DNA from 2 places in the Brevibacillus sp. NPDC058079 genome. Region 2 is predicted to be linked to the other one. Evidence: riboswitches for the same ligand, from Rfam matches in the RefSeq annotation. Region 2 holds a riboswitch; the other holds the start of a gene.
The links. A riboswitch is a leader RNA that binds a small molecule or an ion and turns the genes downstream of it on or off. The one in region 2 is predicted to bind thiamine pyrophosphate.
Positions count from the first base shown of each region.

Region 1 (4,214 bases), on a different contig from region 2:
ATGGGAAGGAAGCTACTCTCTGATATGGCCCTCTTTGTGTCTCGCTCGGGTTGGGAATGTTTGTTGTTCACTTTCTTTAATCCTTTTTTCATTGATATATAATTAGAGACTTGTTTATAATGACTGTGCGAACTTATTTACGAAAGAAGGAATTGACTTGCCGTTTCTTCGGTTTAAAGGCTTTGCGAAGCAAGACATAGAGCCCATTTCTCAGATTCTTATAGAAGAGTTTTCCAAAATTGCTGAGGTCGCTCAGGAAAAGGTGAAATTGGAGCTGCTTCAGGTAGATCAATTGACGAACAGTCCTTTGTCTGTAGAGATCATGATGTTTCCGCGTGAACAAAAGCAACATGACGCGATTGCTAGTGCCATACACGGCATTTTGAAGAAGCAAGGCTTTCTACATGTCCATATTTTCTTCATTCTGCTATCGCCTTCTCTCTATTATAAAGAAGGACTTCCGTTGCAAGTCGGAATGACGAAATAAGCAAGAAAAAAGGTCGAGATCCTCAAACGGGATTTCGACCTTTTTCTATTAATAGTAGAGGCTTTCGGTTTGCAGGCACTTGGAGCATGTTCGCGTAAGTGGAGTTTCGATATAGACGTGGCTGCAGTCCTGTTGAATCAGCCGCAATTGTTGTTTAGATTGCTCTAGCTCAGCCTCTAATCGAATGATCTCTTCTCGTAAACGACTGGCTTCCTCCATAGGCATCCCCCTTCATTACGACTGGTACAAACGGCTTCCTTGTTCGCGGAACTCACGGGATTTATCCTGCATCCCTGCAAGAATGGTGGGATCTTGGGCAGCCCCTTGTTCATTGGCGATGTGACGAATGTCGTGCGATATTTTCATGCTGCAAAATTTAGGTCCGCACATGGAACAAAAATGAGCGGATTTGGCGGCTTCTGCTGGCAATGTTTCGTCGTGATATTCACGGGCGCGCTCTGGGTCCAAAGACAAATTGAATTGATCGTTCCAGCGAAAATCAAAACGAGCTTTGGATAAGGCGTCGTCTCGTTGTTTTGCCCGCGGATGTCCTTTTGCGAGATCAGCGGCATGCGCTGCGATTTTGTATGCGTTTAAACCGTTGCGGACATCTTCTTTGTTGGGTAGGCCGAGGTGCTCCTTGGGCGTTACGTAGCAGAGCATCGCTGTTCCGAACCATCCAATCATGGCGGCGCCAATCGCTGAAGTAATGTGATCATAGCCGGGAGCGATGTCTGTCGTGAGTGGCCCAAGTGTGTAAAAAGGAGCCTCATGGCAAATAGATAACTGTTTATCCATATTTTCGCGAATGAGATGCATCGGGACGTGACCAGGGCCTTCAATCATGACTTGTACGTCGTGTTCCCACGCAATTTTTGTGAGTTCTCCCAATGTTTCAAGCTCTGCGAACTGCGCCTCGTCATTCGCATCCGCGATAGAGCCAGGACGTAGTCCATCTCCGAGAGATACACAAATGTCATAGGCCTTCAGAATTTCGCAAATTTCAGCGAAATGCGTATACAAGAAGTTTTCCTCATGATGGGCCAGGCACCATGCGGCCAAAATCGATCCACCGCGAGAGACGATACCGGTAACACGGTTAGCTGTCATAGGAATGTAGCGCAATAGAACACCAGCATGAATCGTGAAGTAATCAACGCCTTGTTCTGCTTGCTCAATCAAGGTGTCTCGGTAAACCTCCCATGTCAAATCCTCGGCTTTCCCATTTACTTTTTCAAGTGCTTGATAAATCGGGACGGTACCGACTGGAACGGGACTGTTGCGGATAATCCACTCCCGTGTGGTGTGGATATGTTTTCCCGTGGAGAGGTCCATAATGGTGTCGGCACCCCAACGGACCGACCAAATCATTTTTTCAACTTCTTCTTCCATCGAAGAGCTGACAGCTGACGTTCCGATGTTGGCATTGATTTTGACATGAAAGTTGCGGCCAATGATCATCGGCTCGCTTTCAGGATGATTGACGTTAGAAGGGAGGATCGCACGTCCAGCGGCGATTTCTGCCCTCACAAATTCAGGGGAGACACCCTCGCGAATGGAAACGTATTCCATTTCAGGTGTGATGATATTTTTTCGGGCATAATGAAGCTGGGTAACATTTTTCCCTGGCTTTGCCCGTTTTGGTTCGTAGCCCTCTCGAGGGAAAGTAGGGAGGGTGGCTGCCTTTTCTTCGTTTCGGATGCCGTCGTCAACTAGTTGTGGTTCGCGACCGACATACGTTTCCGCATCATTTCGCTCATCGATCCACTTGTGGCGGATGGAGGGCAGTCCTGCTTCAATGTCAGGAACGTAACCCGTTGCGGTATACTCGCCACTCGTATCGTACACGCGAAGAGGGGGATTGGGTGTGGAGCCAGACAATCCTTCGGTAGGATGAAGGGAAATCTCGCGCATCGGGACACGGATGTCCGCGCGACTACCTGTTTCGTATACTTTGCGACTGCCTGGAAAAGATGACACCAATGACATAAGAAAAACCTCCTTGTTTTGGTTGCACGAAAGCGAGAACCGTTTAGGGAGGCGAAAGAAACATCCCACGAAAAAGCGCCGCATAAACAACATGCGACGCCAACGCGAGAGTAGAGAAGAAACGGGTATCCTAAAGATACACGTATCTTTTCGTGTCGTATATGACATTCCTCCGCTGGCATTACCCAGTTCAGGTTCAACGGTCGATGGCACAGTACCATCCTCTCAGCCTGGTGATTTCCAAGCTCCCGTGCTTTTTTTATTTTGGATTGCAAGAATAGGATAACGGGAAGTCCATTTAATTTCAAGGAAAATTTTCCAGTGAAAAAATTGCGGGTGTGCAACACATTTTCCTTCCCCCTATTCTCATGAATCGGACTAAAACTGTTTCTGTAGACCCACATGAATCCTATCTGTTACGATGAAGTTCGAAAAAAAAGCAACTGCTTCCAGCGCTTTGATTTTTCTCGTTGTTGAAGCAGATTGGAGAAGTATTTTTGAGGTGATGAGGTATGGATGTCTATTCGGATCTAAAACAAGGAGAACGTGGAGCGTGGGTAAGTATTTTCGCCTACATATTCTGCTCTGTATTAAAAATAGGAGTTGCGTATGTCACCGCGTCGGAAGCTTTAATGGCCGACGGTCTTAACAACTCAACGGATGTCGTCGCATCAATTGCTGTTTTGATCGGGCTTCGTATTGCAAGGAAACCACCTGATAAAGATCACCCGTATGGTCATTTTCGGGCGGAGACGATTTCAGCACTTGTCGCATCATTTATTATGCTATTTGTCGGAGTTCAAGTCGTTACGAATGCCGTACCATCCTTATTGGACCCAAAGCATGCGGCTCCTGACCTGTTGGCAGGGTGGACAGCACTTGCGACTGCAGTCATTATGCTTTTCGTCTATCGCTATAATAAAAAGCTCGCCATTAAAACAAACAGCCAAGCACTAAATGCAGCGGCCGCTGACAACCGTTCAGACGCATTCGTCAGTATTGGGACGTTTATCGGGGTAGCTGGCGCACAATTTCAATTGCACTGGCTTGATCCTTTAGCTGCTTTTGTTGTTGGTCTCATCATCTTGAAGACTGCTTGGGACATTTTCAGGGAAGCAACTCACCGTTTGACAGATGGCTTTGACGAAAGTGAGCTTGCGGACCTGCGGGCTACTATTTCCTCGATTTCGGGAGTTAAGGATATCAGTGACATCAAAGCCCGCTACCATGGCAGCAGCGTGCTGGTGGATGTTGTGATCCATGTAGATCCAGGTCTGAATGTGGTGGAGAGCCACACCATCACAGAGAAAATTGAAGAACAGATGCGCAAGATTCACCGCATTAACGCCGTTCATATCCATATTGAACCATGCAGGAAGATGGTTCCAAACTAGATTTCATGATGTGCATGCAAAAAACCTGTCCATAGTGGGCAGGTTTTTTTAGGTGCAATTAAACAGGGGTAGCCTTCTTTTTGCGTAGTGTTTTGGTTGTAGACGTAGTCTTTTTCGGACTAGCTGCGGTCTCCTTTTGCGATGCCTGTTCTTTTTCGGACGAGGAGGCAGCAGTGGTGCGTTTTCGCGCAGGCTTTGACGGAGTCGGTTCAGGCTCGATTTTGATGGGGACTGCGGCTTGACCGGCTGTAGACTCCAAGCTTTCTTTTAGGGCCTGCATGAGATCAATGACATTGGTTCTTGCCACGGTAGGTGCGGTAGCGATCTCCTGACCCTCCAGCTTT
Region 1 covers NZ_JBHVSO010000002.1:201,691-205,904, reverse strand. Annotated here, with positions in the region: gene ACFVS2_RS07590 (DUF1904 family protein) at 158-487, shown strand; gene ACFVS2_RS07585 (hypothetical protein) at 536-706, opposite strand; gene thiC (phosphomethylpyrimidine synthase ThiC) at 722-2,476, opposite strand; TPP riboswitch at 2,626-2,738, opposite strand; gene ACFVS2_RS07575 (cation diffusion facilitator family transporter) at 2,989-3,870, shown strand; gene ku (non-homologous end joining protein Ku) at 3,929-4,214, opposite strand, start outside.
Region 1: it holds a riboswitch for thiamine pyrophosphate, as region 2 does, so the genes downstream of both, thiC (phosphomethylpyrimidine synthase ThiC) here and thiS (sulfur carrier protein ThiS) in region 2, are expected to answer to the same signal.

Region 2 (4,214 bases):
GGAAGAAATTCGTGTGGTAGACGTGGAAGAGGTAGATGGCGAAATTCGTCACCGACTGGAAGCTCCCTTGTCCGAAAGCATAGCGGAAGTAACGGGTCACATCGATTGGGATCGCCGCTTCGACCACATGCAGCAGCATGCTGGCCAACACATTTTATCTGCGTCCTTCCTGGAAGTCGTGCAAGCGGAAACCGTTGCCTTTCACTTGGGCAAAGAGCGTGTCACCATTGATGTACGACTGGATGAGTTGACAGCAGATGTATGGGAGAAGGTAGAAAAGCGAGCGAATCAGATTGTTCTGGAAAACCACCCCATCATTGCGCGGTTCGTTGATGACGAGGAGTTGGCAACGCTGCCCTTGAAAAAACAGCCGACCGTTACTGAAAATATTCGCGTCGTGATGATACCTGATTTTGATTACAACCCATGCGGAGGAACTCATCCAGCGCGTACGGGCGAAGTCGGGATGATCAAGATCTTGGGCTGGGAGCGACATCGCGGAAACATTCGTCTGGAATTCATCTGTGGCTGGCGAGCTTTGCGGGACTATAACCAAAAGCAAGCTGTCGTTCGAGATACGGCGAAACTGCTCGCTACCAATGAAGGGGAACTGATCGCACAGACGGAACGCCTCCTTGTTGAACGCGACGCCTTGAAGGCAAAATTGGCAGAAGTGGATAAGCAGCTCGTAGAAGTGGAAGTCAATCAACAACTATCTGCTGCTAGCCAACTCGGTCATTCTCGCCTCATTATGCGTACCTTCACAGACAAAACCATTCAACAGCTTCAACAGTTCGCACAGCTGGCTACTGCTCTGGCGCCAGATGCGATTTGCCTATTGGCTGCTACTACCGAGGACAAAATGCAAGTCGTGTTTGCTCGTGGGCAAGAAGTCAACGTAGCCATCAATCAAGTGTTGAAAGAAACTTTGCCGGTCATAAACGGAAAAGGTGGGGGAAATCCTGCCATGGCACAGGGTGGCGGTCAGTCAGTAGTGGATGCGGAAGAAGTATTGCTGCATGCTCGCAAACTGCTGGAAGCCTTACTAATGTAGATGAACTCGATTTAATAAAAGGAGGAATCCGCGATGAACTGGAATCCGGGAGATATCGTTCGCGTTACGCAGCGAACGGGTGAATATATTACAGAAGTATTGGAAATCCACGATTCGAAGCTGCTGGTAAAAGTGTTGGCAGTTACCAAATACCCCACTCAAGGCGATTTGCATTCTTCCTACGAAGTAGAGGTGCCGCTGTTTCACCAGCGTCCAGCACTCTCTTACATGGAAAAATTCATGACGCCTGTCCAAGGTGTCATTCGCTATAATGGCGCGATTCCAGACTACAAGGAATCTGTGCGCCAGGCGATGGAGAGAGAAATGGAAAAGCTTGCGAAAATGGCAGCTTGGGCAGAGCGTTGTCTCGTTGAGCTGGAAAAGATGCACAAGGAAGCCTTTACAAACACGAAATAGAGTGGTACTGTAGTACTCGAATGTACGACAATTGCATAGCTTTACTACCAAACGGGAGCCAAGCAACGTTGGCTGAGATTGTAACGAGTGTGTTACTGACCGTTGAACCTGACCTGGGTCATGCCAGCGGAGGAAGAGGTATTTGGAATCAGTATCACGTGTCGCATCCGAGCGGAACTATGCTTGTTTGCGTGCATGCATGATAAGACCACACTCAACCATCCGAGGCGGATGGTTTTTTTATGCCATTCGTCCCGTGAGATGGGATGGGTATACGGCTTCTTCTGTTTGTCTGAATCGACTCAGGCAGGTGGGAGAAGCCGTTTTTTTTCCAGAAGAAGGAGGTAATCAATGATTGTTCAGCTGAATGGGAAAAAAGTAGAGTTGGCGGAAGAGATCACGACAGTGCGGGCCTTGCTCGCTTCTTATTCCCTGCAAGAGAAGATTGTCGTCGTAGAGCGAAATGGTGAAATTATTGACCGCTCAGCGTACGAACAAACACCGATTGCAGACGGAGATCGCATAGAAATCGTTCATTTTGTCGGAGGAGGATGATCATGATGATGGATACATTGAAAATTGGACCTTACGAGTTTCGCTCCCGTTTGCTTCTCGGGACAGGTAAATTCGCTGACTTGGATACACAAGGGAAAGCAGTAGAGGTGTCGGAAGCAGAAATTTTGACATTTGCGATTCGTCGCTTGAATTTGGAAAATCCGCAAGAACCGAACTTTTTGGAACAACTCGATTTGAAAAAATTCACCCTGTTACCAAATACAGCAGGTGCCTATACAGCAGAAGAAGCAGTGCGCATTGCCCGTTTAGCTAAAGCATCTGGCCTGTGTGACATGATCAAGGTCGAAGTCATTGGAGACCCGAAAACACTTCTCCCTGACCCGATTGGCACGCTCGAGGCTTCGAAAATCTTGGTAGAAGAAGGCTTTATCGTACTGACCTACACCAATGACGACCCGATCCTTGCTAGACATTTGCAAGAGGTTGGCGTGCATGCGGTTATGCCAGGTGCGTCACCAATTGGTTCCGGACAAGGGATTGTCAACGAAAACAACCTCCGCTTTATTATCGAGGATGCCAAAGTACCGATAATCGTGGATGCAGGAATTGGCTCGCCAGCGGACTGCGCGAAAGCGATGGAGCTGGGTGCTGACGGTGTCTTGTTGAATACAGCAGTCGCACTCGCTGACAATCCTGTCCTGATGGCAGAAGCGATGAAGCTCGGAGTAGAAGCAGGTCGCAAAGGCTTCCTGGCAGGCCGTATCGCGAAAAAACGTTACGCGTCAGCAAGCAGCCCGACTGAAGGGATGATTGAGTAGCGTGGATCGACTGACAGAAGCGGTAGAATCGATTGCCAGCCGCAAAGAAGAGCTATTCACTTTATTGGCAGAGCTCGTTTCTCATCCGACTGTGAGTCCTCCCGCGCGAAACAGCGATGCCGCACAAGGAGTAATTGCCAACAGACTGCAAGCGATGGGATTCGAGGTCGATCGCTGGACGGTATATCCAGGAGACGACAATATCGTCGGTCGGTTATCAGGGAGTGCCTCTTCACAGGCAAACAGCTTGATTGTCAACGGGCATATCGATGTGGCTGAAGTCGGAGATGACACGGGGTGGATCTATCCACCTTTTGCTCTGACACATGGCAAGGATGGGCGCTTGTACGGCCGTGGTGTTGCTGATATGAAAGGTGGACTCGCAGCGAGCTTGTTTGCGATCCAAATACTGCGCGAACACGGAATCGAGCTCCAAGGTGATCTGCTCTTTCAATCCGTCATCGGAGAAGAAGCAGGTGAAGCGGGGACATTGGTCGCTATTGAGCGTGGCTATCAGGCTGACTACGCCGTTGTAGTGGATACGAGCAATCTCCAAATGCAAGGGCAGGGTGGGGTCATTACAGGCTGGATCACGATTGAGAGTCCGACGACGCTGCATGATGGAATGCGCGCACAGACGATTCATGCAGGCGGACGCGTTCGGGGAGCTTCTGCCATTGAAAAAATGACGAAGGTGATCACCGCACTACAGGAGCTGGAGCGGGACTGGGCTGTCATGAAGTCCTACCCAGGCTTCCCGGCAGGCAGTAATACGATCAATCCCGCAGTCATCGAGGGAGGTCGTCACGCTGCGTTCATCGCAGACCGTTGCGCTCTATGGATTACCGTTCATTTTTATCCGAACGAATCCCACGAAGAGATTATTCGAGAGATCGAGGATCACGTCGGGCGTGCAGCTGCAGCTGATCTTTGGCTGAGAGACAATCCTCCAACATTCCGGTGGGGTGGACGCTCGATGATTGAGGAGCGCGGTGAAATCTTCCCTTCACTGGAGTTGGATACGAAACATCCGGGGTTGGCAACGCTGCAATCCGCATATGAAAGTCACATGCATCAAGCGCCTATCGTTAATATGTCGCCTACGGTGACCGATGCAGGCTGGTTTGCGCATGGAGGCATTCCGGCTGTACTATTTGGACCAGGTGAGTTAACGCATGCACATGCCGTAGATGAATCGATTGATCCTGACCAGCTTGTACATTTTGCCCAGATCATGGCCCGATTTATTGCCACCTGGTGCAATACCCCAAAGGAAGCGAAGGAGTGAGTATCGCATGACAACCTTTACAGAGCGTTTAAGAAAAAGTGTAGCCCCAATCTGGGAGCGTGTTCATCAACATCCTTTCGTCACCGGACTCGGCGATGGCAGCCTGCCCGTTGGTGCATTC
Region 2 covers NZ_JBHVSO010000001.1:1,144,040-1,148,253, reverse strand. Annotated here, with positions in the region: gene ACFVS2_RS05190 (alanyl-tRNA editing protein) at 1-1,054, shown strand, start outside; gene kapB (kinase-associated lipoprotein KapB) at 1,088-1,471, shown strand; TPP riboswitch at 1,513-1,623, shown strand; gene thiS (sulfur carrier protein ThiS) at 1,823-2,026, shown strand; gene ACFVS2_RS05175 (thiazole synthase) at 2,032-2,805, shown strand; gene ACFVS2_RS05170 (acetylornithine deacetylase) at 2,798-4,093, shown strand; gene tenA (thiaminase II) at 4,101-4,214, shown strand, end outside.